Regions from separate parts of the Brevibacillus sp. NPDC003359 genome, predicted to be linked through region 1. Evidence: riboswitches for the same ligand, from Rfam matches in the RefSeq annotation. Region 1 holds a riboswitch; each other region holds the start of a gene.

Evidence for each region. Region 1 has a riboswitch for S-adenosylmethionine ahead of ACFYU8_RS20685 (sugar ABC transporter substrate-binding protein). Riboswitches for the same ligand answer to the same signal wherever they lie in the genome.
Region 2: another riboswitch for S-adenosylmethionine. It lies ahead of ACFYU8_RS07565 (homoserine dehydrogenase); the one in region 1 lies ahead of ACFYU8_RS20685 (sugar ABC transporter substrate-binding protein).
Region 3: another riboswitch for S-adenosylmethionine. It lies ahead of ACFYU8_RS22595 (homocysteine synthase); the one in region 1 lies ahead of ACFYU8_RS20685 (sugar ABC transporter substrate-binding protein).
Region 4: another riboswitch for S-adenosylmethionine. It lies ahead of mtnK (S-methyl-5-thioribose kinase); the one in region 1 lies ahead of ACFYU8_RS20685 (sugar ABC transporter substrate-binding protein).

The regions. Positions count from the first base shown of each region.
Region 1 is NZ_JBIAOR010000009.1:170,967-178,421, reverse strand. Features, by position in the region: gene ACFYU8_RS20715 (hypothetical protein) at 1-495, shown strand, start outside; gene ACFYU8_RS20710 (dimethylarginine dimethylaminohydrolase family protein) at 558-1,433, opposite strand; gene ACFYU8_RS20705 (IclR family transcriptional regulator) at 1,624-2,367, shown strand; gene ACFYU8_RS20700 (hypothetical protein) at 2,507-2,695, shown strand; gene ACFYU8_RS20695 (DUF421 domain-containing protein) at 2,887-3,672, shown strand; gene ACFYU8_RS20690 (ATP-binding protein) at 3,613-4,863, opposite strand; SAM riboswitch class I at 5,066-5,185, shown strand; gene ACFYU8_RS20685 (sugar ABC transporter substrate-binding protein) at 5,562-6,587, shown strand; gene ACFYU8_RS20680 (sugar ABC transporter ATP-binding protein) at 6,681-7,455, shown strand, end outside.
Region 2 is NZ_JBIAOR010000001.1:1,630,210-1,637,664, reverse strand. Features, by position in the region: gene zwf (glucose-6-phosphate dehydrogenase) at 1-103, shown strand, start outside; gene ACFYU8_RS07595 (Gfo/Idh/MocA family protein) at 131-1,120, shown strand; gene ACFYU8_RS07590 (cyclase family protein) at 1,142-1,765, shown strand; gene ACFYU8_RS07585 (DinB family protein) at 1,891-2,406, shown strand; gene ACFYU8_RS07580 (methylated-DNA--[protein]-cysteine S-methyltransferase) at 2,423-2,755, shown strand; cobalamin riboswitch at 2,789-2,994, shown strand; gene ACFYU8_RS07575 (hypothetical protein) at 3,026-3,157, shown strand; gene ACFYU8_RS07570 (hypothetical protein) at 3,154-3,288, shown strand; SAM riboswitch class I at 3,383-3,489, shown strand; SAM riboswitch class I at 3,555-3,666, shown strand; gene ACFYU8_RS07565 (homoserine dehydrogenase) at 3,753-5,018, shown strand; gene ACFYU8_RS07560 (CapA family protein) at 5,078-6,247, opposite strand; gene ACFYU8_RS07555 (VOC family protein) at 6,325-7,140, shown strand; partial or broken gene ACFYU8_RS07550 (NUDIX hydrolase) at 7,153-7,372, shown strand; gene ACFYU8_RS07545 (CcdC family protein) at 7,447-7,455, opposite strand, start outside.
Region 3 is NZ_JBIAOR010000011.1:113,772-121,226, forward strand. Features, by position in the region: gene ACFYU8_RS22570 (hypothetical protein) at 1-395, shown strand, start outside; gene ACFYU8_RS22575 (hypothetical protein) at 408-1,184, shown strand; gene ACFYU8_RS22580 (signal peptidase I) at 1,365-1,889, shown strand; gene ACFYU8_RS22585 (TasA family protein) at 2,140-2,712, shown strand; gene ACFYU8_RS22590 (TasA family protein) at 2,784-3,371, shown strand; gene ACFYU8_RS22595 (homocysteine synthase) at 3,445-4,749, opposite strand; SAM riboswitch class I at 4,840-4,946, opposite strand; gene ACFYU8_RS22600 (rhodanese-like domain-containing protein) at 5,259-5,570, shown strand; gene ACFYU8_RS22605 (SCO family protein) at 5,652-6,278, shown strand; gene ACFYU8_RS22610 (YqzG/YhdC family protein) at 6,275-6,613, opposite strand; gene ACFYU8_RS22615 (hypothetical protein) at 6,718-7,455, shown strand, end outside.
Region 4 is NZ_JBIAOR010000008.1:114,836-122,290, reverse strand. Features, by position in the region: gene ACFYU8_RS19435 (sigma-70 family RNA polymerase sigma factor) at 86-604, shown strand; gene ACFYU8_RS19430 (anti-sigma factor) at 604-1,782, shown strand; SAM riboswitch class I at 1,879-2,023, shown strand; gene mtnK (S-methyl-5-thioribose kinase) at 2,158-3,387, shown strand; gene mtnA (S-methyl-5-thioribose-1-phosphate isomerase) at 3,384-4,424, shown strand; gene ACFYU8_RS19415 (GNAT family N-acetyltransferase) at 4,522-5,094, shown strand; gene ACFYU8_RS19410 (ABC transporter ATP-binding protein) at 5,230-6,972, shown strand; gene ACFYU8_RS19405 (ABC transporter ATP-binding protein) at 6,992-7,455, shown strand, end outside.

The DNA.
Region 1 (7,455 bases):
AAGGAATATCCGGCAATGGATGACCGAATCAATGAGAATCTGGAACGGGTTCGAGGTGGCGATGCTACCCGGGTTCAAAGCAGTGACAAGTATACCATGCAGTTTTTCCCATCTCTCTTCTTTGAAGACGTACCGGAAAAACTCGAGCTTCGATTCGACGAGGTATCTGCGAATAGGTCCATTAGAGAAAACATAGTGCTGGATCGGAATGCCAAATATCCGCAAAGCATCCTGTTTGGCAAAAAGAAAAAGCTGAACATAGATAAGGTGTATTACGAAAAAGGCAAGCTTTTCATCGTCATCCCGAACGAAGGACCAGAGGAGATTAATCTGCGTGTAGAAGGTCAGTATTACAAGGATTTTATTATCGCAGAGAACCTGGAGACCGTTTCACTTACTTTCGAGGTACCCAAACAGGATACGTACAAGGTAGAGATGAGCGGACTAGAGTTGGAGAGATTCCCCTTGGATGGCGTGATACCTATTACCAAATAACTTTACTAACATAACGAAAAGACCACATATGCTGTGGTCTTTTTTTGCATTCATTATTGTTGCTAGACTCTTTCCACTGGGCTTGTCAGGCAAGTAGGTCCACCTGTTCCCTTGTAGGAAATCTCCTCACCCTCATACTCGTACACAGTTGCACCTGCATCGAGAAGGCGTTGCTTGGTAATCGGGTTGCCTGCCACGACCATGCACACACGCGGTGCGAGTGCCAACACGTTGCTGCCGAGATTTTCGTACTCATCATCCGGTACTTCAATTAATTGAATGCCTCTGTCGATGAGCAGCTGGCGGAAAAATACTGGCATCAGCTGGGAGTAGACGACAGCTAAATCATGATCGATCATACTGATGACTGACATCAGATGCAGACATTCCGCCGGACCGCGATCATATGGGAGCTGTACCACGATGATTTCATCCGTAAAATCCTTGACCATTTCCGTAATTTGAGCGATAGCCGCCTCATTCGTGCGGAATCCAAGGCCGATAGCGAGCGTTTTGTCATCCAGCCAGACGAGATCGCCGCCATCTGACAACGCATCTCCAGTGAGCTGCCCCAGGATCGGGATATTGTTTTCTTCTAAAAACGCTTTGTATACTTCAGCCTCTCCCTGACGGAGCTCTTTGCCAGATTTGAGAATGATCGCCCCTTTGGAAGTGAATTTCACCGGGTCGTGAGCGTAAATGGAATCCAGTCCGGTTTTATCGGATTGTGGCAAGTGCAGGATGTTTTCCACATGATCGCGCAAAATCGATTCGAATTTGGCGTATTCATGCAGAGCGCGGTCCCAGTCAGGGCGGTCTGTATAGTTGAAGGTTTTCCACGATTGATCGAGATGTTCTTGACTGATAAATGCTTGGTGGGGATGCTTGATGATGACGGTTTTCATCTTTTTGACCATGGATTGGCTGCCTTGGAACATAGTTGCCTCCCTTTTTCCACATTGCAGAATATTATTCATATTTCGAAATGTTCATCATTAGTTTACACATTCTGATTTCTGACTGTCAATCTGAGATTCCAACCTGGAGTTTTTTTGCGATTCACAAAATTAGAGCAAATGGTTTAACATAGTTTCATATGAGAAGATAGAGAGAAAAGGGGGGATGACCGTGATTCAATCGTTTGATCGAGCGATGGCGATTGCAACGGCACTTTCGTCGGATGAACATAGAAAATGGTGGACGATCAATGATTTAGCGAAGGAATGCCAGCTCCCGATCAGCACCATTTATCGACTGTTGTACACGTTGATGAAGCACGGGCTGGTCGAGCAGGACGCTGCGACCAAGCAATATACGCTGGGCCTTAAATGGATGGAGTTCGGTTTGCGGGTGCTCGATCGGATCGATTATCGCAAAGTGATCAAGCCGATGATCGAAGAGCTTGCCAGAGAAGTGAACGAAAGTGTTTACTTCAGTCAGCCTAGCGGACTCGAATCGATTGTCGTTGAGCGCGTAGACAGTCAGCATAATATCCGCATCTACGACCAGTTGGGCTTGCGAATTCCGATGCATATCGGTGCAGCCAATAAAGTCGTGCTGGCACATATGTCTTTGGAAGAAGCACGACAAACCGTAGCGCAGCTCGTGGGAGAAGAGCAGGTGCCTGCTTTTATGGAGAAGCTTCAGGAGATCAGAGCAGCTGGTCATGCGGTCAGTTTTGCGGAGCGGACAGAAAATACGGCGTCTGTCGCAGCACCGGTGATTGATTACAACCAAAAGGTAATCGGGGCGTTAAGCATTGGGATTGTTACGTATGATTTGAAGGAAGAACGACTCCAGTATTTGATTGAACGGGTAAAGGATGTCGCTCACAGAACCTCGCAACGGCTAGGCGGCCTGTCAAAGGCTTGACTAGCCTTTTTTTATTTCGATGGGAAGACAAGATTGGATTCTCGAAAATGTTTCTGGTAGTCACAGCACTGGTGGCTATAGAAATCGTATTTGCTTGGGTTTTTTTATGGTAGATTTGTCATGTAGGAGAGCATATATATTGGATTGGATTTTAACAGAGCTATTCAGGATTTTTCTGGCTTATGTAGGCGGGTATATGATTCTACTAGGTTTGCAAACCTCCTATAAAAGAATAAATGGTAAAGAGGCCAAGCTTAGCTTTTTCCAAAAAATGATGGTTCTAACTATTGGTGTGGCTATCGATATCATTTGGAGATTTGTTTTTTAATCATCAAGCGGCATAAAGCAAAAACGCGATCTTCCCAACCATCCGGGAAATCGATGCCATAAGCAGAAAATGGCTGCATTCTAGTAGAGAGACACCAGGGGGAGACTCCTGGTGTTTTGTTTTTGCATAATGCCCTCCCAGAAATTGCATAGTAAAAATAGATTCGAATGCTCGAAAGGGGAGGGACAAGCGTGGAAGGATTCGGAGAAAGCATGCTCGTCATCGGGCGCGTATGTACGATTATTCCTTTATTGCTGCTGGTCACTTTATTCATGGGCAAGCGCTCGATTGGAGAGCTGCCTGTTTTTGACTTTATCATCATTATTACATTGGGATCAGTGGCAGGGGCTGACATCGCAGAGCCAGATGTCCGGCATATTTCGATTGCCGTAGCGATTATGACGTTGGGTATCTTGCAACGGGTTGTATCGCAGTTGTCTATTGTCTTTCGCTGGTTTGGCCGAATGGTTACATTTGAACCGACCGTCATTTTCTACAGCGGGACTTTTCACGTCAAAAACTTGAAAAAAATCCGCTACTCGCTCGATAATATCCTCCATATGCTTCGCGAAAAAGATATTTTTGATCTGGCAGAGATTGATCTGGCTATTATCGAGGCGAACGGTCGGTTAACTGTGCTCAAAAAAGTAGAGCAGCAGGTCGTAACGAAACAGGATTTGGACATCCAGGCTTCTTCTGCGGGAATGTCTTTGCCCGTCATTGTGGAAGGCAAGATTTATCGAGATGTGCTGTCATACCGGAATCGCGATGAGCAATGGCTTGTGTACGAATTGAAGAAAATGGGGATAGAGTCCGAACAAGTCTTTCTCGCAACGATCAATCGCCAAAGTCCCCCCGTTACATCATTAGCTATCGAATGGAAAAAGGCACAGTCACACTGCAAAACCTGCATGCAGTTACTGTGCCTTATACGGGAGCATAATGGTGAACTTGGTCCCTACTCGTGGTTTGCTTGATACATTGACCGTTCCGCCAATCGCATGAATGACATGATAGGAATACGTTAATCCAAGTCCGGTCCCACTCGTTTTTGTAGAAAAGTAAATCGTTCCAAGACGGCTAATCTGTCCTGCATCCATTCCGACGCCGTTATCCTTGATGACTAGCAATGCTTTGTTTCGTTCTATGAGCAAGTCCAGGGTGACTTTTCCGTCCGAAATATCCGAACAAGCTTCGATAGCATTTTTGATGAAATTCACCAACACTTGCTTGAACTCGTCTGGATTGGCCTTGATCGTCACAGGTCTCTCAAAGTCTTGCAGCGTAAGCTCCACGTTATGCATATTGGCAAAGGGGAGCATGACTTCACGGATGGTATGCAGATGCACGCTAACATTAATGAGCTCATGCCGTTCCTTGAGCGGCTTGGAAATCGCAAGGTATTCGGTCAAAATGGCTTCTGTCCGTTGGATTTCGTCGAGACTGATGCGAATGTATTGATCGACTTTTACCAAATTTTCCGGACATTCCTGTATTAATTTCAAGAAGCCTTTGACTGCCGTCAGCGGATTGCGAACCTCATGTGCGAGTGATGCAGCAACATGGCTCATCGTCTGGATTTTTTCATTTTGCGCGTGGCGGATAAACAGCTCCTTATCCGAAACGCACTTGCTGAAAAGCGACATTAATAACCAGAGGCCGAAAAAGTTTTGAATAGGAATCATGGTGTAGTAAACGAGGTGTTGAGTTACATACGTGGGAAAAAAATAATACGTAGTCCCTAAAGCAACTATAGAAAAAATCGTACTCGTCATAAAAAGATACAGTGTTTTCCGATAACTGGCTTTGTAGTGCCGATAAATAAAGAGTGACAAGAGAAAATTGACTGCCAGGATCAGCATGCCAACCCACGTTCCTTCACCACCTAGGTAGTAACGATAAAGAAAGGCTTCAATCAGAAGGAGCAAGGCAATCTCGACTCCGCCATAAACGAGTCCGAAAAGAATGATGACATGGCGGATATCAAAAAACATGCCAGTCGTGACACTCGGGGCGAAGGTCATTGCGAGAAACATGCAGGCTGAGCTGGTAATGACAATAAAGGAACGGCTGTAGTTCCGCATTTTGTCACGGTAATAAATGTTGAAAAACACAAACGGGATAATGGCAAAAAACCATTGAAGTATGACTTCTTTTAATAGACTCATGTAGCATCCCCATCGCAAATATTTGCTAGGCTTGTATCAATCTACGATAATTCGACAAGACACAACAAAATCCCTCTTGATGTTACATGAGAAACTGGAATATTTATCAAGAAATTTCTTTCGCTAAACCCAGTTGACAGATAGGTAATTGCCAGATTATATTCTGTATATACTTACACAAACGTTTTGAAAATAAAAACTACTCTTATCAAGAGAAGGCTGAGGGAATGGCCCTATGAAGCCCGGCAACCTAGCACGAGAGATTGAGTTCTTTCGAGCCAAGGTGCTAACTCCAACAGGTAGAATACCTGACAGATAAGAGGCGAGAATCTTGTCGATTTTTGTCCTCTTTCTCTGTGAAAGAGGATTTTTTGCGTAGCTAACGTGGGGAAGAAGCGCATTTCCAGTCTACGCTTCGGCCTCCGCCCCTCTGCGAGTGAAGACTGTCCGCTCCAGAGGCGCTTGGACTGGAAATACGCTTCTTCTACGAGGCTTTTGTTTCCTTCTTGATTGTAAAGGCTCCTACTACACACTAGTTTTTCGCTAGCCCTGGTACATGTCTGGAAGGAGACCGCCCGAACGAAGAGAGGATACAGGCGACTGGAAGACATGTGCCAGGGCTACCCCAACCGATAGAGGGGAAACAAAATTTTGAATCTTGTTATCTGTTTTCAAAAAGAAAAAGGGGGAACATCAAAATGAAAAAGAAACTTGGACTGATTACATCACTTGTTTTGGCAACGACCGTTCTCGTGACAGCATGCGGCGGCGGGGGAGCAACAACGGGAACAGGAAGCACGAACGCCGGTGCTTCGGGAGAAAAGGCGAAGAGAATCGCATTGATCATGCGTCAAAACGTAGGGACATTCTCTGCGCAATACATCAATGGCGTGAAGACAGAGGTGGAGAAAAACGGCGGCGAGTTGACCGTATTCAACGCAGATACCGATCTGGCAAAAATGGCGTCCAACCTCGATGCGGCTGTGAACCAAAAGTTTGATGGCATTCTGATCGACCATGGTACGGCGGGAGCGTTGCAGCAGGGCACGCAAAAGGCTGTGGATAAAAAAATCCCGGTCGTCCTGTTTGATACAGACATCAACATTCCAGGAGTGCCAGTTGTGGCGCAAGATGACAACAAATTGGCAGAGCTGAGCCTCGAGAAGCTGGCTGCAGATACAAACGGTAAAGGAAACATCGTAAAAATTTGGGTAGCGGGCTTTGCGCCTATGGAAAAACGCCAAGTCACGTATGAAGCTTTCCAGAAGAAATACCCGGACATCAAAGAGATCGCAGCATTTGGTTCTGCCACCAACAATACGGCACTCGATACGCAAACGCAGATGGAAGCGATTTTGAAAAAGTATCCGAACAAAGGCGACATCACAGCAGTATGGGCGGCTTGGGATGAATTTGCCAAAGGGGCAACGCGTGCCATTCAGCAAGCAGGACGTACGGAAATCAAAGTATACTCCATCGATTTGAGCGATGAGGATCTGCAATTGATCCAGGCGGAAAACTCTCCGTGGGCAGCGACGGCAGCAGTAGACCCATCCAATATCGGACGCATTCATGCCCAAACCGTGTTCCAGAAAATCAAAGGCGAGCAAGTGCCAGACAACGTGAAGCTGAATCCAGTGCTGGTGAAACAAGAAGACCTGCCGAAGGATAAGAAAGTAACGATGGGCGACCTGTCCCAATATATACAAGAGTGGGGCAAGTAAGAACCAAATTGGCTTTTCCCGTTGATACGAATCCATCAACGGGATTTTTCCTTATAGAGGTTGGAATTCGGACTTATACAGGAGGTGTGAAAAATGTCCACATTGCAGATGAAGGGGATAGCGAAGCAGTTTTCTGGGGTTCCTGCCCTGCGATCCGTCGATTTTGAGGTGCGCGCAGGAGAGGTTCACGCACTGCTCGGTGCCAATGGCGCAGGAAAGAGTACCCTGATGAAAATTCTCACGGGAGCGTATCAGGCAGATGGCGGTACGATCACCATCGATGGCCAGTCCGTGTCGATCCAATCTCCGCAGGACGCCAAAGCACTGGGCATCCAATGTGTGTATCAGGAAGTGGACACCGCCTTGATCCCGTATTTGAGCGTCGCCGAAAATATTTTGCTCGACCAGCTCGTCCAAGCAAAAACCAAGGGACTGATCAATTGGCAGAGCTTGTACAACGAATCGGAGCAGATTTTACAGAGCTTCGGCTTCTCCATTCCGGTGAGGATGCTCGTCGAAGAATGTACGCTGTCGGAAAAGCAATTGATTTTGATTGCACGGGCGACCGTTCAAAAGGCGAAGTACGTCATTTTCGATGAACCGACAGCGCCGTTGAGTACAAAGGAGAGCGAGCGGCTATTTCACATTATTGCCCAGCTGAAAAAAGCAGGAGTCGGGATCATTTACATTTCTCACAGGTTGCCGGAAATTTTTGAAATCTGTGACCGGATCACGATTATGCGCGATGGTCAGCATGTCGTGACCACAGAGACGGCTACGACCAATATGGACGAAGTGATCGCGAACATGCTGGGCAAAAGCTTCGACGAGGAGTTCCCGAAGATGGAAGTGCCGATTGGCGAAACGA
Region 2 (7,455 bases), on a different contig from region 1:
CTCGTTCGGACCAAAGGCCGCTGAGCAATTGCTTGCAGCGGACGGATTCGTGTGGTGGCTGGATAAGGTCGAAGTACGAGTGCCTGTCACCACAGCGAGATAGACAAAAAAAGAAAAGGGAGCGGATGAGATGCGATTTGGCGTAATCGGAACGAATTGGATTACCGAGGAATTTATCCAGGCTGGTCAAGAGGTAGAAGGCTTTTCTCTTCAGGCTGTGTATTCACGTACCATCGAACGCGCCCAAGAAATCGCGGACAAGTACCACGCTCCATTCGCCTATAACAGCCTAGAAGAAATGGCTGCAAGCAAAAATATTGACGCGATCTATATTGCGAGCCCCAACTCCTGCCACGCTGAGCAAGCGATCCAATGCATGGACGCGGGGCTGCACGTATTGTGTGAAAAGCCACTGGCTTCCAATGCGAATGAGGTAGAAGCCATGATCGAAGCAGCTAGGAGAAATGACGTACTGCTCATGGAGGCTGTCAAATCTACGCTGTTGCCCAATTTTTTTACCATACAAGATAACCTGCACAAGCTCGGAAAAGTACGACGTTTTGTTGCTAGTAATTGCCAATATTCTTCGCGCTATGACGCTTATCGTGAAGGGAAGGTTCAGCGTGCTTTTGATCCTGCTTTTTCAAACGGAGCCTTGATGGATATCGGTATTTATTGTCTTTATCCGTTAATCATCCTTTTTGGCAGGCCAGACGACATCAAAGCAGAAGGAATCGTGCTTGATTCTGGAGTAGACGGAGAAGGCAGTATGCTTTTGAAATACAGAGAGATGGATGCAATCATTAGCTTCTCGAAAATTACGACCTCCTATCAGCCAGCTGAAATCCAAGGGGAGGACGCTACGATGGTGATCGATCGAATTAACCATCTTAAAGAAGTGGACATTCGTTACAGGGACGGACGAATCGAGCAAGTGACAAGGCCTCAGACGCCGAAGACCATGCATTATGAAATAAGAGAATTCCTTCACTTGGCAAGTATAGGGGCCAGACAGTCTCCTACGAATTCGCATGAAGTCTCCAAAACGGCCACGCAGGTCATGGATGAAGCGAGAAGACAGATGGGAATTGTGTTTCCAGCGGATCGTAAAATTCAGTAGGCAAAAGGGAGGGCGTTTGAGATGAAAATGTATGACGTAACCGCCACCGTGTACGAAGGAATGACAGTTTATAAAAACAAGCCGGAAAAACAGCCGAAAATACGTACGTCTACCAATGGCTATGTAACAGAATCGAGAATCGACATGGACCTTCACTCTGGTACCCATGTGGATGCGCCCTTGCATATGGTGAATGCTGGCGATACATTTGAAAGTATTTCATTGGAGAAGCTGGTAGGCAGTTGCAAGGTTCTCGATCTTACAGCGGTAGAAGACAGGATCACTCGCTTCGACTTGGAGAGCTTTGATCTTGCGCCAGGAGATTTTGTCCTGTTTAAAACGAAAAACTCTTTTGAAGAGGCGTTTTCCTTTGAATTCATCTTTCTGTCAGAGGAAGGTGCACAATATTTAAGTGAGCTGGGTGTACGAGGCATTGGTACCGATGCACTTGGAATCGAACGCAGCCAGGAAGGGCATCCCACACATAAAAAACTGTTTGCGGCTGGAGTGATTGTGGTGGAAGGCTTGCGGTTAGCAGAGGTCCCGGCAGGCGAGTATTTCTTGGTGGCAGCACCACTGAAGCTGATTGGCACGGATGCAGCTCCGGCAAGGGTTCTTTTGTTCGAAGGCTTACAAAGCGTATGATGGTAACGGTCACCCGCCTGCGAAGATCAGGCGGGTGCGTTCGTATTAGTGAATCCTTGTTTGGCATGGAGTGCAGGGTGGTATCATTTGTCTATCCATAATGAATGACAAGGAGTGGAAAATACATGCTCAGACGACCAGAGCGCGATGAATACGCTGCTTATTTTGATTATTATGTTGGACTTGTACCTGAAGGGGATCTGCAAATGATCCTCATGCAACAAGGAGAGAGGCAAGTCAGGCTATTTTCGTCACTTGCTCCTGAGCAAATGGATTATCGGTATGCTCCAGGCAAGTGGACGGTAAAAGAGGTTTTAGGTCATCTCGTCGATACAGAACGCATCATGAGCTATCGTTTGCTGAGAATCGCGAGAGGAGATCAAACGCCCCTCGTCGGTTTTGATGAGAATACTTTTGTAGAACAGGCGTGTTTTCAGCAGAGAGAGCTCTCAGATCTATTGGAAGAGTACAAGGCTGTTCGTGCTTCCACTATCGCGCAGGTGCGAGGAATCTCTCCAGAAGCGTGGTTGCGTACGGGACTTGCCAACGGAAACAAGCTATCTGCAAGGACGTTGGCCTATGTGATTGCTGGACACGAAGCTCACCACAGTGCCATTTTGAAAGATCGGTATTTGAGGTAGGTCTTACGAACCGATTTTGCTTGAACAAGAAGACAAATGCCCAGAGCCTCTCCGCGTTTGCCGGCAACAGCTGGACGAATATTTTTCCGGTAAGAGACAGTCCTTTTCTGTTCCCCTTTGGATGAAAGGAACAGACTTTCAGAAAACAGTCTGGCACGCATTGACCACGATTCCCTATGCGCACAAGATTACGTACACAGAGCTAGCCGCGTTGATTGGGAAGGAAAATGCGGTACCATGCCACAGAATTATTGGATCAAACGGGAGTTTAACAGGATATTCGGGAGGATTGTGGCGAAAGGAATGGCTACTGGCCCACGAACAATGCTCGCACAACAAGGAAAAATAAGGTAAAATCTGAGGGTAGTAGTGAGAAGGTACAATTTCATAGGTGGAAACAGGTTCCTTAGGGCATAACCAATTTGCCACAAGGATAATAGGGAAGCTCGGTGCAAATCCGACACGGTCCCGCCACTGTAAGAGGGGAGTCAGCGTCCAACAAGCCACTGGTCTATCAAAGTAGACGGGGAAGGCGACGCTCGACGATGAACCCTAAGTCAGGAGACCTGCCTGTTTCGACAACACTGATAGACCTACGGGAGATAGGGAGGTGTTAGAGATGGCTTGCAAAAAACAGCGAGTGGACAAGTACGTCCCTCCTTTTCTGGCATTTTCTAACGATCGTCACGGTCGAGCGGAAAATGCTCTTTTTATTTTGGGCAGAATAAAAGAAGAGGAGGTCGTGCCATGATTCAACTTTTCATTTGCCAATGGTGCGGATATGTCGAGGAAAAAGAGCTGCCTGAGGAATGCCAGGAGGGCGTGCTTCATTGCACTTGCTGCAGCATGGAAGAGGTAGAAAGCTTGTTCACCCACAACTGAAAACCTTGCCCAATTCGCTTGCAATCTGAAAAGAAAGAATTTTGTTGACGCTTGCCTTGGAATTTCTTAGAATAAAGCTCAACAGCATAAATAGTTCTTATCCAGAGAGGTGGAGGGTCTGGCCCGATGAAGCCCGGCAACCGTTGCATATTGCGACAAGGTGCCAATTCCTGCGAGACGTTTCGTCTCGAAAGATAAGAAGCGGGTTACTCCATTTGTAGATGAACCTTCTTCTTATCGAAGAAGGTTTTTTTAATTTCATATTTTCTTTATCCAGAGAGGTGGAGGGACTGGCCCGATGAAGCCCGGCAACCGTCACGTATATTTTGTGACAAGGTGCCAATTCCTGCAGGACATATACGTCCTGGGAGATAAGGAGGGGGAGCATTAGCTGCTAACAAGCCTTCTTCTTATCGAAGATGGCTTTTCTTTTTATCTAAAATTCGGGGTATGAGGTGGTCAGGATGAGTGCAGAAGTAGTGCGCGTGGGATTATTGGGATTGGGAACCGTGGGGGGAGGCGTAATCAAAACGATCCGTTCGCAACAGGAGAAGCTGGCTGCTCGCTTAGGAAAGCGGATCGAGATCGTCAAAGCATTGGTGCGTGACTCGGAAAAAGAGCGTGCGATTTATGTCGACCCTGCTTTACTGACAACAGACTTTGAGGATGTATTGAGAAGCGATGTGGATATCGTGGTGGAAGTCATGGGCGGTGTAGAACCTACCTATGACTACGTCCGTGCTTTGATTGAAAAGGGCTGCCATGTGGTAACTGCCAACAAAGAACTCCTGGCGAAAAGAGGAACGGAGCTAGTCGATTTGGCCAATCAGCATCAAGTGCATCTTGCCTATGAAGCGAGTGTGGCAGGGGGCATCCCGATCTTGAGCGTACTGAGACAGTTCCTTCGCACGAACGATATTCAAGGGGTTCGCGGTATTCTCAACGGAACAACGAACTTCATTTTGACGAAAATGGAGGCAGAGCAGCTCTCTTACCAGGAGGTGCTCAAGCAAGCGCAGGAGCTGGGCTATGCGGAAGCAGACCCTCGATCTGATGTAGAAGGTTTTGACGCTATGTACAAGTTATATATCTTGGCACAGCTTGTTTACGGAGAATCGCTGCCTTTAGCGGATGTTGTTCGCAAAGGGATTGCAGATTTGTCAGCAGGTCACATTCGGATTGCGAGCGAGCTGGGGTACCGGATCAAACTGATCGCGCAGGCTTATCAAGCTGAAAAAGGAATTCGCCTGTCGGTTGAACCAACTATGCTTCCGCTGAGCCATCCGCTGGCGCAAATCCACGACGCATTTAATGCTGTTCAGCTATCCGGCAACATCGTGGGAGACTTGTTGTTTACAGGAAGAGGGGCAGGAGAGCTCCCTACAGCAAGTGCTGTTGTCGAGGATTTGGCCTATTTATTGACGCAGCCATTCACACCGCATCCTACTTGGAAAGAAAAAACGGCTGACAAAGCTGGCGTCACATTGGACTCGACAGAACGTGTCCTCTGTTATCTTGAGGGCTCATGCCATACTGCTACGCCAGAGCGCGTCCTGCATTTCCTTCAGCAAGCAGGAGTAAACGTGCATAAGCTTAAAGTTCAATTTGATTTGGGGGGCGTCTTGCGCGTAGGTTTAATCGTGACAGGGATCAGTGAAGAGCACGAGTCCCTATTGAAAAATGATTTTGGCTTGGCCGTGCGCTGCTTCCCTGTTCTCGAATCTGCGTAAGTAAGCGGAATAAAAAGAAAAGCCGTATTTCTAGTTAACTGGAAACACGGCTTCTTTTGTCAGGGGGCAGTCTCCACCGCTTTTACACGTGGCTGCACACGCCCATCACTTTGTATGTCGACACTCTCTGAAATGGATTCAATGCGTTTTAGAAGGGCGGCGCCATTGCTTTCATTCATCGGTACGGCTTGTCCCAATTCTGCGTGAAACGGAAGCATTGTCAGCTCACAATCACCGCTTTTCGTACAGCTTGCTTGCAGGACCATCGTCTCCCATGTCTTGGGCTCGGTTGATCGTGTGAAAATGAAATTGCCGAGACTGTACGCAATCCATTTGTCGTTGTATCGTTCAAAGCCTTGAAGGACGTGGGGATGACCACCGACGATCAAATCTGCACCAGCATCGATGTATGCACGAGACAACTCTTTTTGATGATCGACAGGATAATCGGAGCGTTCCTTGCCCCAGTGTGCAATCACTACAACGAGATCCGCTTGGCTATTCGCATCTTGGATCGCTTTCACTGCCAGTGTAGGATCATAGGAAGCGGCCATACCTGGCTGGGAATCCCTTGCAAACCAGCTCGTTTCGGGAATAACCCTGCTGAAGCCGAGAATCGCGATCTTGATTCCATTCTTTTCTATGAAGATAGGTGAATAGGCACGGCTGGCATCCTTACCTGCGCCGACGTATTCAATCCGGTTTTCGTCCAAAGCGTCAAAGGTATCGAGCAATCCCGGAACCCCTTGGTCCATGGAATGATTATTGGCGAGATTCACGACATCAATCCCAGCGTTTTTCATGGCAGGAACAGCAAGTGGCGACGACTTGTAGACATACGCCTTGTTTTGTGCAGCAACACCTGTGGCGGTAATCGGCGTCTCCAGATTGGCAATCGTGATATCATCTTGCAAAAAGAGTGAGCTTACATGCTTGTATGGGTAGTCATAGCTGTTTGCGAGTAAGGTCTTCTCTACATTCCCTGACATCATAATGTCACCGACAAAGGTGAGCTGCACAGAAGACTTTGGGTTCACGGTATTGTCAGGAGCAGGCTGCGTGCTCGGGTTGGCATGTTCTCCATCCATGGCTGATTGGAACAGGTAGTAGGTTCCGACGACGAAGATAGCTAACACGCTAAATAGGAGCGTGCTTTTTCCAGTCCGTACCCATTTTCTACGTGATTGCTTGCGCCGAGTTTTTCTCCGGCTTGATCTAGTCTCGTTCATTTTTCCCCCTTGTATTTCTATCCTTACATAAATGAATTTTGATATCCTATAAGTAATACGAAAAGAGGCGAAAAAAGGTGCGATTAACTTTTGATCATTTGGTTCATTTTGTGCAGCGAACGCCACAGGAAGCATCGGAACAATTTTGCCAAGCAGGTTTTCATGCGGTAGCTGGAGGGCGTCATGCGTCTTGGGGGACATGGAATAGCCTTAGTTATTTTGGACTTTCTTATGTTGAATTTTTGGCGGTCGAAAACAAGGTGCTTGCTCGACAATCAGACAATACGCTCGTGCGTCAATGCATCGAGGATGAGGCAAAGGGAGAAGGATTTGGTCAGATTGCGCTTCGGACGAACGAGATGGATGTGTGGGTAGAGCGTTTGCGAAGCCAAGGTTTGCAGGTTACTGGACCTGTTGCGGGGAGTCGTACTCGTGATGATGGCACGACGCTTCGATGGCGGATGCTGTTCCTTGAAGATGCAACTAGTGCCCTCTTACCGCCATTTCTCATTGAATGGTCGCAAACGGATGAAGAGAGAATAGAAGATTTGACAAATCGTGGCATCATTGACGCACATCCGAACGGTGCAGCCCATCTCGAGTCTGTAGGCTATGCCGTGACGGATCTGGAAGAAGCAACAGCACGTTGGCAAAGCTGGTTTGGATGGAAGAGGGGCGAAAAGTTCCACGATAAAGAACTGGGAGCCATCTGTCACGTATTTGAGATTCCGGGTGGAAATGTAGTGCTTTGCCAACCGACAGGGGAGGGATTGGCGCAATCGGCCTTGCAAGATCGCGGGCAAAGTCCGTTTTTTGCGAAAGTGTCAGGTCTAGGCAAGGAAAGCGAGTCTAAAATTTGTGGTGGAACATACTTTCTAACCACGCTGGAATAGACGTTAGAGCAAATGGAGGCGTACATATGGGATCCCCCCCGACATATTGTGTCCGCAGCAGCGATTATCATCAATGAGAGTCAGGAGATTTTGTTGATCAAGGGTCCGCGAAGAGGATGGGAAATGCCTGGTGGTCAAGTAGAGGAGGGCGAATCTCTTGCACAGGCAGCCATTCGAGAAACGAAGGAAGAGTGCGGCTTGGATATAGAAGTGACGAAGTTTTGCGGTATGCTTGCGAGAAGAAGAGCATCCGTTTTATGTGGCGTTTTAAGAAAAAAACCACCTCGCATTGGAGGTGGTTTTCTACTAGGTGCC
Region 3 (7,455 bases), on a different contig from region 1:
GGATGATTCCTGGTGACACTCGGAAAATAAAGGCGACCCTTTCCAATGGAGCCAGTGATCTTGATTTCATTTACAAGATCATTGCGAAAGTAAAGGATGCCGGAGTGCCAGGCTCTGCTCAAAAGCTGGAAGAGGTATTGCGGATCAAGATCGAACAAGACAAGGATGTCATTTATGAAGGCTTGGTGCGCGACTTGCACCAGGGAGCGCCCGGCATGATTCGTTCCGACAGCACAGAAGAAGTCATGCATGCGGATGAAGCGGATAAGGCCTTCTTCCTTACGATTTACCTGCCAGAAGAAGGTGTCGACCACAGTTTTCAGTCTTTGAGCGCGCAACTGGAGCTACGGTTTTTAGCGAAGCAGGCGACGGCTGATTCGATTTTTGCGGAATAAGGGGATGAGATCTTGAAAAAACTGGCGATTGGGCTGGTGACAGTCACTTTTGTGCTGAACATCGCTCACCTCGATACAACCTTCTCATTTTTGACCAGCGAAAAAAAGCAGCAGTCGCCGATCACGACTGGAACCAATGAAGATGTTTTTGTGACCGACACGGAGCAGATCGTTCTGAAAACAGAGGTCATCAAGCAAATGAAGGTTACCAGGAAGAAAAATGCGGATGGCACTAGTTCAGAGTCTTCGCAGAGCAGATTGATTGTTCATGAAGGCGTCCAACGGATTTCGTTTATACCCAAGCGGGAACATCTGACATTGAGTGCGGAAAATATAACTGTAACAGGTTTTTCAGAAGGAGAAGTTACAGTAGAAGTGGTCGAGGCAATGGATGGTGAAAAAGGAATTGTGTTTCGCATTGGTCATAACCGCCATATGGTCGGACGAGAATCGAAAACGGAAAAAGGGGAGCTGCAAATAACGGCCCTCGGTGGTTTCTACACGCACAAAATCCCGTTGACGCTGCGAACATCATATAAGAGTAAATCGGATGTGAGCGAAGTGACCGAGCCGGGTCAACCGAGTCAGCCGGGAACTCCTGATACGCCTGCTCCTGGAGGAGGCTCAACGGAACCGCCTCCTCCACCGCCAACAGATAACGGCACTCCTACAGCTCCACCGACGGAGTCAAGCGGTCTGGCACCGCCAACTCCAGAGGAACCGGGGGATGACGCACCTCCACCGGATCAACCGGGTGGCGATTCTCAGCCTGTGGATTTGGCTAGGTGACGGTACCCGCCAAAATACCCCATACTTGCCCAGCCATTTTAAGTCGCTGGGTCTTTTTAGTAGGAGGCGTCAACTCATACTTCAGGATGAGTTGGTTCCAACCTGATGATGGAAGTTCATAGGACGGAAATTCCGTACAATAAGATCAATGAACGGAAACGGAAAGTGAGGAATGGATGCGTGGTCATTCTCAAAAAATGCTTGTCCTATGCAACGACTCTTTTTCTTGTACTTATCATTGCTCTCTCTGGTTTTTTGTTTGCGAGCAAAATGAACGGTGGAAAGACGACCTTGTTCGGCAGCGAGATCATGGTCGTACTGAGTGGATCGATGGCACCTACATTTGATACGGGAAGCATCGTCGCAGTGAAGCCAGTCAACTTTGGAGAGATCAAACAGGGCGACATCGTCACGTTTAAAAATGAAGACGACTTAACGATTACTCACCGAGTCGTCGAGGTCACCGGTCAAGGGTTGATTACGAGAGGCGATGCTAACAACGGGAATGACACCATGCCAGTCACTCAAGATCGATTGATTGGGCAAGTAGAGTATTATGTGCCGCTTCTCGGCTATTTGATAGAATTCATCCGTTCCAAAGTAGGGATGCTCGTATTTTTAGGGGTTCCGGGAATCTATTTAATTGTGAGTCAAGTCATGAAGCTATTTAAGATGATAAAAGAAGCAGGAGCGCAGACGAGCTGATTTTAGTCTCAACGACCGCCATGGTTTTTGCCTTGGCGGTTTTTTTCTGTCTGGATGTTTCTCTCTCATACTCAAGTATGAGGGCAGGTAGCGGAGCAGTTGTAGTGTGAGTTCATCCGTCTCCTCCTCCTTTTTTCACCCTGATGCAGGAAGTTGGAACGGGGAGAAATCAGTAAGATTGGAAGTGTAAGGCACACCACATACGGGGTGCCACATACGAAAAGCAATTATTTTATAGGAGGAATTATAGATGAACCTGAAAAAACAATTCGCACTAACATTGGCTTCGGTAGGTTTGGGTGCAGCACTGATCGGCGGAGGAACGTTTGCGTACTTCAGCGATCAGGAGAAAGTAGAAAACACATTTGCAGCAGGTACTCTGGATCTCGCAGTGAATCCGGAAGTAGTATTTGACCTTAAGAACATGAAGCCAGGTGACAAAGCAAAGAGATCTTACAAGCTCACGAACAACGGAACTCTCGCAATCCAAAACGTGTTCTTGACCAGTGATTACACCATTACAGATGCAAAAGGAAACAACTCGGAAGATCTGGGCAAACATTTGCGTGTGAATTTTATCTATAACGTAGATAACAAAGACGTTATTGTTTATTCGGACACATTGGCTGAAATGAAAGCAAAACAAGGCATAGGTCGTCCAGACCTGTTAGCTGGCCACACACTGAATGCAAAAGATATCAATGATATCCGCGTGGAAATCGAGTTTGTAGAAAACAACAAAGACCAAAACCAGTTCCAAGGCGATGGGGTTAAATTGAAATGGACCCTTGATGCTACACAAACCAAAGGAAAAGAACTCTAATCCAGATGAGATAACGATTCAAAACGAAGGTGGGATTTCCCACCTTCGTTTTACAAATGAGGAGATGACCTATGAAAAAGTGGAAAAGTCAGTTCATGATAGCCCTCGCAGCAGTGGGCGTAGGTAGCGCCTTAGTAGGAGGAGCGACTTTTGCTTACTTTAGTGACCAAGAGGTGGTCAACAATACATTTGCTGCTGGAACCCTCGATTTATCCGTGAACAAGCAAGTGGTGTACGATGTGAAAAACATCAAGCCGGGAGATTACATGGTTCGCTACTTTACCATAAAGAACTCCGGTACATTGGATATCGAAAAAGTGCTGATGCATTCCAAATACACCGTGAGTGATGCAAAGGGTGACAACGGTACAGAAGACTTCGGCGACCATTTGTACGTGGAGTTTTTAACCAGCGATGGACAAGTGATTTTGTTGAACGAATCCTTGGGCGAGCTGCAACGGAAAACAAGCAACGGTCAGTCACCTGACATCTCGACCCTGTACACGAGCTTGAAAAAGCTCCCAGTGGGTGACGAAGATACGATTGCAATGAAAGTCATCTTTAAAGAGAATGGTCAGGATCAAAATAAATTCCAAGGGGACACCCTCAGTCTGACTTGGAATCTGGAAGCGTTCCAAGGCAAGGGAACCGAACTATAACGATAATAGAAAGAAAGAAGCACGTAACTCTGTAAGAGAGCTACGTGCTTCTATTTTTATCATAGATGCTCCATTAACCGACCGTGGATAATTGCGATGCACGCTGCAGTGCTTGCTCCAGATCAGAGATGATATCGTCGATCGATTCTGTGCCAACTGAGAGGCGAATAAGTCCTGGGGTCACTCCGGCTGCTACCTGTTCTTCTTCCGTCATCTGCTGATGTGTTGTGCTAGCTGGATGAATGATGAGTGACTTGGAGTCTCCGACATTTGCGAGATGGGAGAACAGCTTCACTGACTCGATCAATGTTTTTCCTGCCTCAATGCCCCCGCGAATTCCAAAGGTCAGGATTGCGCCAGCACCTTTTGGCAAATATTTTTGTGCCGATTCATACTGGGAGTCTGCCTCCAGTCCCGGATAATTCACCCACTCTACGGCAGAGTGATTGGCGAGGAACTGGGCTACTGCCAAGGCGTTCTGGCTATGCCGCTCGATGCGCAGATGCAAGGTTTCCAAGCCTTGGAGGAACAAGAAGGAGTTGATCGGGGCGACAGCCGCTCCGATATCGCGCTGGAGCTGGACGCGCGCCTTGATAATATAGGCAAGCGGACCGACTGCTTCTGTATAGACGACGCCATGGTAGCTTGGGTCTGGTGTAGTCAGGCCTGGGAATTTTCCGTTGTTCCAGTCGAATTTTCCAGAGTCTACGATGATACCGCCAATTGCCGTTCCGTGACCGCCGATGAATTTGGTAGTGGAGTGCACGACAATATCGGCTCCGTGCTCAAAAGGACGGCACAAAATCGGAGTCGCGAAGGTGTTGTCCACGATTAAAGGCACGCCATTTTCGTGGGCAATAGTGGCGATCGCCTCGATATCCGCGACATCAATACGTGGATTGCCGATCGTCTCGCAAAACACGGCTTTTGTCTTTTCGTTGATATAGGCGCGGAAATTTTCCGGATTGGATTGATCAGCAAAATGAACCTTGATACCGAGGCGGGGAAGAGTGTGGGCGAACAGGTTGTAGGTACCGCCGTAGAGGCTGCTGGAAGCGACAATCTCGTCTCCTGCATGCGCAATATTTAAGATGGCGAACGTAATGGCAGCTTGCCCGGATGCGGTCGCTAATGCGCCAACGCCACCTTCGAGCAGGGCAACACGCTTTTCAAACACATCCTGCGTCGGATTCATGATGCGTGTATAGATGTTCCCAAACTCTTTTAAGCCAAACAGATTCGCTGCATGCTCCGTATCACGGAAAACGTAGGAGGTCGTCTGATAGATCGGAACAGCACGTGAGCCTGTTACAGGGTCAACCTCCTGCCCACCGTGTACGGCAAGTGTTTCTGGCTTCCATTGTTGTTGATCGGACATGTTCATCTCTCCTTTTTCTATGGGAAATCGGAAAATAAAAAACGGAGCGTTCTCCTGAGAAGAAGAAGGCTCCGATCATGCACGGGCTTGTGTTCATCTCTCAGAATCACTGGATTCTGCAGGAATTAGCACCATGCAGCTAGTCTGCTGGTTGCCGGGTTTCGTAGGGCCTGTCCCTCCACCGCTCTCGATGAGAAAAGTTGTTGTCGTAATTGTATGAAAATATCCCCTTGCTGTCAATGTGCAATAGATAGTTATCAGGGAGGTTTTTATGTATATGTGTATAAAAGCTATTCACTCATGCCATTAATTTGTAACGGTTTTGTCTCAAGCTGTTCACATCCCGTGGGGCTACTGCCGCAGCGAAATAGGCGATAATGGTAGAAAATAGGGAGCAAGGTCTCATGGATGAAGCCAGATGCTCTTCGCGTTAGAAAAGTAAAAAAACGTGTGATATCATGGAGGTGGTTACAACTGATCTGATCGTACATATAGGAGGATAAATAGCGATGAGCCATGGAGTAAAGGAAATGACACCACAAGAGCTGTTGGAAAAGCTGGAAGCCAAAGAGGAACTGCAAGTCATTGATGTACGTGAAGTCGATGAGTGGAATGCAGGTCACATTAAAGAGGCACAGCTGATCCCACTCGGCTTTTTGCCGCACCGTATCGATGAGCTGGATAAGGACATTCCGATTGTGATGGTTTGCCGTAGTGGTGCCAGAAGCCATAATGCTACAGCATATTTGAGTGCGCAAGGGTATGACGTGGCGAATATGGTTGGCGGTATGCTCGCATGGCAAGGTGAAGTGGAACGGTAGGAAGTTATAGAAACAGTGTGAATGCCTCCAGCGTGTAATCAGGAGGCATCTCGCATGGGACAAGCAGGGAGGATACAACCCGTGAGTGAAGGAACACAATTGCAGCAGGAATCTGCAATGAAGAAACATTGGTTTCCTGTGTTAGCTGGTATTATCATTTTGGCTATCGTCGGAGTATTTGGTTATAAATACATGACACAAGAGAAGATCGAGGTGTTGAAGCCCATCGCGGACTTCACCTTAGACAATAGTGACGGAACACCCTATACGTTTAATGCAAGTGCTGGCAAGGTACGACTGGTGGAGTTTATGTTTACCAAGTGCCCGGATATTTGTCCGGCGACCACGTACAACATGGCCAAGCTGCAAGATCAATTGAAGGAAAAGGGATTGTTCGGAGACAAAGTAGAGTTTATTTCCATTTCCTTTGACCCTGATAACGATACGCCGGAAGTCTTGCAGGAGTACGCAGCCAAATTCAAGGCAGATCAGAGTGGCTGGAAGTTCCTGCGCGGGGACGCTCAGGCTGTAGAGAAAGTGACGAAGGATTTTGGTCTGATGGTCATTAAGCAGCCAGATGGTTCTTATGCCCATACGGCTCGCATGTTCCTGGTGGATGGAGATGGAAACATGCGCCGCGCGTACGGGATGGCAGCTGACATGGACATGGAAGTCATGATGAAAGAGATGGAGCAGCTCGCTGACTAGCGGGTATCTTCATAGGAGATGTTTACGACTTCTTCTGTCTGATTTACGAATTCAATATGAACGAGTAACGCCCACCTGCGATTGCCTTCTTGAAGCAAGAGCTTAAACGTCTCTTCCGACGTGGTGGGCGTTTTTTGTTTTCGTCCGACGTGCAGGTAGTCCACAATTTGAGCGCTTGGATACCGTTTCATCGTTTCTTGCATCGCGAGCCTGCCCCATTTTGCATAGGAAGGCTGAGCATAAGTGGGGAGCGTCTGAAACAGGAGCAGTAAAAATACAGTGGAGAAAAGGGGTATCATGTTTCGAAAGCGAAATAGGCGACGAGTGGCTTGCACCTGCTTATCCCTCTCCTTTTCGAAATGGTTTGCCATGTATTTTGAAAACTTTTCGGAATATCATTCGTAGAAAATAATGACAATGAAGTGTCGGGAGGTATTCGATGCATTACTTGCTCATTCCCTTATTTGGTGTTCCCGTTCTGTTGGGCGTTCTGGCGGTGATTTTTCAAAGGCCTCCGTTCTGGAAAAAATGGGGACTCACGATTGCTTCAGCTGTATTGATTTACGGAGGCTGCTTCGCTGCGAATGTACATTGGCAAATGAAGTATGGCATCCCGGTGTTACCCACGGAGGCTGACTTGGAGGTATTTTTATACTTTTGTATCCTGTTGGTGTTTGTTTGTATCCTCATGTATATTGGCTTTTTGATCACGATGAGAAAACAGTTTTGGAAGATGAATCTCGTTTTTCTATGCACAGCCGTTGGTTTGTTTAGCTTTTTTGCTGCTGCTTTTTTAGGCATGGGGCCCTTTTTGAAGAAAGCAGAGTACGTCACAGTCGTGCAAAAAGCAAAAGACCGGTGGAAATCGGCGAAGATGGACAATGAGAAGCCCATTGATCTCGCCATCGTATACAGCAGACAAGACTGTACCAAAAATTGTGCCGGGTATCCGTATACAAGTCTGATTCTGGTACGGAATCAATCGGATAAACCGTTGGAGATCGATTTGAAGCTACGATTGCAAAACAAAAGCGGCTCCGTATTAAAAGAAATCGAGGCAGTACCACTAAAGCTCTCTTCAGGAGAAATTACGGAGGTATGGACAGGCGATTCCTATGCGAAGCACGACTTTTGGGCGAGAGCAAGTGTCGTTACCGATGAACGAGTTACCGATTTG
Region 4 (7,455 bases), on a different contig from region 1:
CCTTGTTTTTGCGGGGAATGTGCAGCAGGATATCAGAAAAATGAGACCAAGGTGAAACTTTTTGGCAATTCCTTCGTGGTAAGGGATGAAAGGGTGTGAACGGCTTGGGAAAGTAGGTCTGGAGGATGTGTACCGGCTGCATATAAACGATATTTACCGCTATCTTTTCCGGCTAACACGTGATGAGAGGCTCGCAGAGGATCTGACACAGGAAACTTTTTGTCGCGCCTTCTCTTCCTTGGACGACTACCATGGAGAAAAAGTACGGCCCTGGCTGTTCAAGGTGGCCTATCACGCTTTCGTGGACGGTTATCGCAAGAAGAGGAAACAACGATTTGCGTTTGTGGAAGCTCTGCCAGAGCGACGTGATGATGCTGCGGTTGATCCGGCAGAGCATGTTGTGAACAACGAGCTGTGGGAAGTGGCCTATGACTTATTGGCCAGACTTCCGGAAAAGCAGAGACAGGTCATATTGCTGTCTGCCATGCAATTTTCCTACGCGGAAATGGCAGAAGTGCTCGGGATTGAGTTGGCAGACGTGAAGCGTTCCTTGTTTCGGGGACGACAAAAGATGCGGCAAATGTGGAGGGAGGAAAGCCAGTGATGAACAAGGATGAGAACAAACGCGATCAAAGGCTGCTTGCTTATTTGCGTGGGGAAATGGCGGAAGAAGATTCGAAACAATTTGAGGAGGAAATAGCTGCTGACGAGGAATACGCACAGCGGTTGGAGAGGCTTTTGTTGGGGGAAGAGAAGGGGGAGAACATCGCGGAACCAATACAGCCTGAAATGCTGTCGGCTGAAAAACAGCGCGCTATTGTTCGTCGGGGAAAATGGAAAAGTCGGTTGTCCAACGCGGGATTCACCATAGGGCTTCCCTTTTTTGCCGGAGTCTTGTTGTTGTTTTTGAATGGCTGGGTCGGATCACTGATGCATGAAGATATTTTCCGTGTCGCGAAGGCGATGGTTAATTTTACGCAGCCAGGTGTTAGTGTCGGCGGTAGTGGCTCACAGGTGGGGTTATTCTACGGCAATATCAGCATGGAGTTGCGTGAAAGAGTTGGAGCGGAAGAAAAGAACGCTGGCCGATTTGAAAGTACGAATGTGCTGTGGAACATAAATGCTTGGCCGCAATGGCCGAATGGGGTTAGGGAACAGAAGCTATATTTCCGTTATCCGACAGAGGGGGCAAGGGAGGATACGATGTCTCGCACTTCACCTGCCTGGACGACAATGGAGAAGCTGCCAGAGGGAACCGTTTCGCAGCTTGCGATATCTTTTGACCACTTCCTGACGTACGAGGAGTACTATGAATTGGTTTCACGGCATGTTACCTCTTCGGGACAAGATACGGTTTGGTTTGCCGTAGACACAGGGGTCGAGAGCAAAGAGAATGAAGAGGGACAAGCGATGTTAGGCCCTGGAGAAGTATGGGGGTTTGCAGAACGGGAACTGAATTATGGTGGTTCTATTCTTGTAAACGGGGAAGGGGATAGGCGGATGGCGACTTATCTGAACGAAATGAAGTACTTGTCTGAGCAAGATGGTTTGACTCGCGATATCGGTAGAACCTTGTTGTTTCGTAGCGACCCACAAATAACAGAACGATACAACTACATGCAGCAAAACGGAGTGCGCATCTACGGCGCCGTCCTGACCGGACCAACGAAAGAACTGCTGAAGCTCAAGGCCGAAAAGTCGATAACTGCAGCGCTTTTAGGCAAGGTAGACTGGTGGAATTGGGAGCGGCCAGCGGCATCGGGAACACATTACACTTACTAATCGCAAGGTGCGAATTTTTGCACAAAAGGGTGTTGACATCGTGGAAGCGTTGGTTGTATGATTCAAACTAAATCAAAAACCGAATACGTTTTGGATACCTTATCCAGAGAAGGTGGAGGGACTGGCCCGATGATACCCGGCAACCGACATGACGCCATTCAGACGCGAGCAGCGACTGATTGACAGGCGACATGCACGGTGCTAATTCCTGCAGAAACAAAAGTGGTCTGGAAGATAAGGGGGACATCAACACGGTTTTTTACACGTGACGACACGACCTCTTTTCTTCGGGAAAAGAGGTCTTTTTTTGCTCTCTGGACACAAACAAAACTAGTTGAGATAGAGGAAAAATACGTAGAGGGGAGTTTTGTAATTATGACATATCGTGCATTGACTGAGCAGGAAGCAGTAGAGTACGTAAAAGGAATACCGGGCCTTTTTAGCGATGGAGCAGAGCTTATCAGCCGCGAAATCGGGGATGGCAATCTCAATCTGGTTTTTGACATTCAGGAGCCAACTACCGGTAAGAGCGTCATTGTCAAGCAAGCACTGCCTTTTGCCCGCGTAGTGGGAGAATCCTGGCCGTTGACGATTGATCGAGCTCGCATCGAGAGCGAGGCACTCCGCATTCAGCACAAATACGTTCCAGACCTGGTGCCACAGGTGTATCATTTCGATGGGGAACTCGCGTTGACAGTCATGGAAAACGTCGGGGACCACATCATCATGCGCAAAGGTCTGATCGAAGGGAAGCGGTACCCGCTATTCGCGAAGCAGATTGGGCGTTTTCTCGCGCAAACCTTGTTCTTTACTTCTGACTTAGGCGCGCATCCGTACGATAAAAAATCGCTAGTCGGAACATTCATAAATCCAGAATTATGCAAAATAACGGAAGATCTCGTCTTTACCGATCCGTATGAAAATGCGCCAACCAACGACTTCAACCCGTTGATTCGCCGGGAAGTCGAGGCGATCTGGAACAACAGGCCGCTGAAGCTGGAAATCGCCAAGCTGAAATACGATTTCCTCACACGCTCAGAAGCGCTGTTGCATGGTGATTTGCATACCGGAAGTATTTTCATCACGGAAAACAGCTTTAAAGCAATCGATCCGGAGTTCGCTTACTACGGCCCAATCGGTTTTGATATCGGGGCGGTTATTGCCAATCTGCTACTCAACTACGCAGGACAGCACGGTTTGCAAAAAGATCAAGGAGAACGGGAAGCGTACCGCGAATATTTACTGGAAACGGTCGAGGATGTCTGGAATGAGTTCGTTTCGCAATTCGTTCAGCTCTGGCACAAGCACGCCAAAGAGCGCAGCGCCCATGTCGAAGGACTGTGGCAAAGCTACGTGAAGCGCTTGATTCAAGATACAGCAGGCTATGCCGGATGCAAAATCTTGCGCCGTGTCATCGGCTTGGCAGGCGTAGCAGACCTGAATGCCATTGAAGACGACAAGGTCCGCGCAGAAGCAGAGCGTTTAGCTCTCTCGATTGGAGAAGCGCTGATTCTCGGTCGTGGCGGTATAGACGAATCGACAGATATTACGGACATTGTACGCACTGTGACCGAACGCTACTATCAGGAGGCAACGACAGTATGACAACCAGCACCCAATTGGCACCTGTTAAGTGGGAGAATGATGCACTGGTCTTGCTTGACCAGACGCGTCTGCCAGTAGAAACGATTTATTTGAACTTGACCACCTCCGAGCAAGTATGGGGTTCCATCCGTCGCTTAGAAGTACGTGGCGCACCAGCGATTGGAATGGCGGCGGCTTACGGGCTCTATCTGGGCGTTCGTGGCAGTGAAGCGAGTAACTATGACGAGTTTTGGCAGGAACTGAACCAGCAGGCAGACTACCTGGGGTCTTCCCGTCCGACAGCCGTGAATCTGTTCTGGGCGTTGGATCGCACCAAGGCTCGTGTTGCGAAAGAAAGCGGAGCGTCGATTGCCGAGTTGAAGGCGGCAGTGCTCGATGAAGCACTGGCGATTCAAAAGGAAGACGCTGAAGTATGCCGGACCATCGGAGAGCATCTGCTCACTCTGTTGCATGACGGTATGGGAATTCTCACGCACTGTAATCCAGGGGCATTGGCTACAGCTGCATACGGTACTGCTACTGCTCCGTTTTATTTGGCAAAGGAACGCGGCTGGAATCTGAAAGTATATGCAGATGAAACTCGTCCTGTCCTGCAAGGCGCCCGTCTTACTGCTTTCGAATTGCAGCAAGCAGGAATTGATGTGACGCTCATCTGCGACAACATGGCGGCGATGGTCATGTCCCAAGGGAAAGTAGAGGCTGTCATCGTGGGTACAGACCGCGTAGCAGCAAATGGGGATGTCGCCAACAAAATCGGAACGTATGGAGTAGCGGTATTAGCAAAAGCTCACGGCATTCCTTTTTACGTGGCAGCTCCCTTGTCCTCTGTCGATCTGGAGACACCGACAGGCGCAGATATTCCGATTGAAGAGCGTCCAGCGGAAGAAATTACGCATGGCTTGGGCAAACAGGTCGCTCCAGACGATATCAAGGTGTACAATCCTGCGTTCGATGTAACGCCTGCGAAGTACATTACAGCTATCGTCACGGAGACAGGCATTTTCAAGCCGGAGGAGATCGGCAATAGCAAAAAATAAAAGAACTTTTTATAAGCGTTCGCCCGGTTGTTGCTGGCGGGCGCTTTGCTCGTTTTGGCGTTTTCTAGTAAAATATCCAAGAAAAGGGGAGATTCGTATGCAAACGATACAACGGATAGCAATTAATGAAGATACGCACTTGAAACAGTTGGAATTAGCCGATGCTGAGGAGTTATTTTTGCTTACGGATTCGAACCGGGAGTATCTTATGGAATGGCTGCCGTGGCTGAATTACACGAAGAAAGAAGAGGATTCGCGCCACTTTATCCAAGCGACGATCAATCAGTACAACGATAATCGCGGCATCAACTACGGTATTTGGTACCAGGGTCGCTTGGCAGGAACGATCGGCGTACATACGGTGGACTGGATCAACAAAAAAACATCCATTGGCTATTGGCTGGGTGCGCAATTTCAAGGCAAGGGCCTGATGACAGAAGCAGTGGCAACCTATCTGGATGTACTGATCTTCGGGTCATGGGATTTGGAAAAAGTAACGATTCAGGCTGCTACGGACAATGACAAAAGCAGATCGATTCCGGAACGATTAGGGTTTCAACTAGAAGGGATACTGCGACGAAATGAATTCCTTTACGATCATTACGTAGATCATGCCACTTACAGCCTGTTAAAAGAAGAATGGCTAGACTGGAAGACCGATAAAAAATAGTAGAACGAACTGTATGCTTAGATTGACAATGAAAATTCTGTAAATTACGATGGTGAGGACAGATCAAAAAGGGCTGCGCGTGATTCGCAGGCCCTTTTTTTAGTCCGGCTGTTAGGATAAATAGAGGTGATTTACATGCAGACACTTCGGCAATTATCTTGGTTTTTCCGTGCCTATTGGAAACGGTACGTCATAGGGATCTCTGTGCTGTTTATCATTGATGTCCTTATGCTTTGGCCGCCGAAATTAATCGGGGACACAGTGGATTCGATTCGCAACAGTTCCCTGACGGACGCTGACTTGACGCAAACTGTGGTCATCTTGCTCGTATTGGGTGTTAGCTTGTATGGATTGCGGTATCTCTGGAGGTACTTGTTAAATGGGGGAGCCTTGATACTGGAGAGGACGTTGCGCGAGCGACTGTTTGCCCATTTGACGAGAATGACCCCGTCGTTTTTTCATCGCAAACGCAGTGGGGATCTGATGGCCGTCGCTACCAACGACATTCCTGCCATTGAACAAACGGCTAGTACAGGGGTGCTTACGCTTGTCGATGCGCTGTTCATGACCTTGTTAACGCTGTGCGTCATGGTGACCGCAATTGATTGGAAGCTGACGCTGGCTGCATTGATCCCAATGCCGTTTTTGGCTTGGTCAACAGCGTACTATGGAAGGTTGCTACATGAGCGTTTTTACTTGGCGCAGGAAGCTTTCGGAGAGATGAATGACCATGTTCAACAATCTGTATCGGGCGTACGGGTATTGAGAGCATTTGTTCAGGAAAAGGCCGATATCGAGTCATATCGCCGGGTCAGTGAAAAAACGTTGGAGCGAAATGTGAGTGTATCGCGGATCGACGCCCTGTTCGAGCCGACGATCGCGATTATTATTGGCTTCAGCTTTTTGATCGGGCTGGGCTATGGGACGTATTTGGTATTCACCAGCGCCATCTCCTTAGGCGATTTGGTTGCGTTCAATTTATACTTGGGACTTTTAATTTGGCCGATGTTCGCCTTTGGTTGGCTGGTCAATGTGTTGCAGCGTGGTGGCGCTTCCCACAAGCGTTTTACAGAGCTAATGGTGGAGCAACCAGATGTGACGGAGGCGGAGAATCCGATCACGAGCCAAATAGCCAATACAGTAGAAGCCCGTCATTTTTCTTTTACGTATCCGGGCACTGACAAGCCGGCCCTCACCGAGATCTCGTTTCGCTTGGGCGAAGGGGAGACGCTTGGGATTGTCGGGCGGACGGGGAGCGGCAAGTCGACGCTTTGCCGTGCCTTCTTGCATCAATATCAGATGAAGGAGCAAGCTCTGTTTATCGGGGGCATCCCGATCGAAGGACTCGCCTTCGATACGCTGCGAGAAAAAATCGGCTATGTGCCTCAGGAGCATTTGCTGTTCTCACGGACGATTGCGGAAAATGTTGCATTCGGGAAACCACAGGCGACGACCGAGGAAGTGATGCATGCGTTGGAGCTTGCGGAGATGAAGAGAGATCTGGCGCAATTCAGAGATGGATTGCAAACCATGGTTGGAGAGAAGGGGGTCACCCTCTCCGGGGGGCAAAAACAGCGCATTTCCATTGCACGTGCTCTTTTGATGGATGCGGGTATCCTGATTCTCGACGATTCTTTATCGGCTGTGGACGCGCGGACAGAGGAGAGCATCCTCCGTCATCTGCGACAGGAGCGCGCGGATAAAACGACGATTATTACCGCTCATCGTCTATCTGCCGTCCAACACGCTCAACTGATTCTCGTGCTGGATGAGGGGCAGATTGTCGAGCGAGGGACACATGACGAGCTGATGCAGCACAACGGCTGGTATGCAGAGCAGTACCGTCGTCAGCAAATGGAACAGGATGTGGCTGGTTGAGAGAGGGGGAGAGCGTTTCATGAGCAAAGAAAATATATGGGGGCGTTTGACCGAGTACGCCAGACCATTTCAAAAGCAAATACTGGGGGCGCTGTTCCTGCTCTTGCTGGGAACGAGCGCAGAGCTGGCAGGTCCTTTTTTAGCCAAAGTCATGATTGATAATCACATCCTGGCGATCCAGAAGCCTTGGTATCAACTGGACGAAGTGCCACCACAAGCAGCGGGGCAAGTCGCCTCACTGAACGGTACGAACTATATTCGTGAGGATGTCGCAACAAAGACGGGTCTTGCTTTGGACAGCATCAACCAAAAAGAAGTAACCGTGCTGACAGAAGGCACGACCTATTACTTAGTTTCTGGCAAGGTGAATCCAAACACGAAGAAGCAAATCACCCCGATTGCGCCAGAAAACGGCAGGGAGCGCTTCGAGATAACAACGAGGAATCAATCAGGACAAAGCACGACCTCTACAGGCATTCGGCT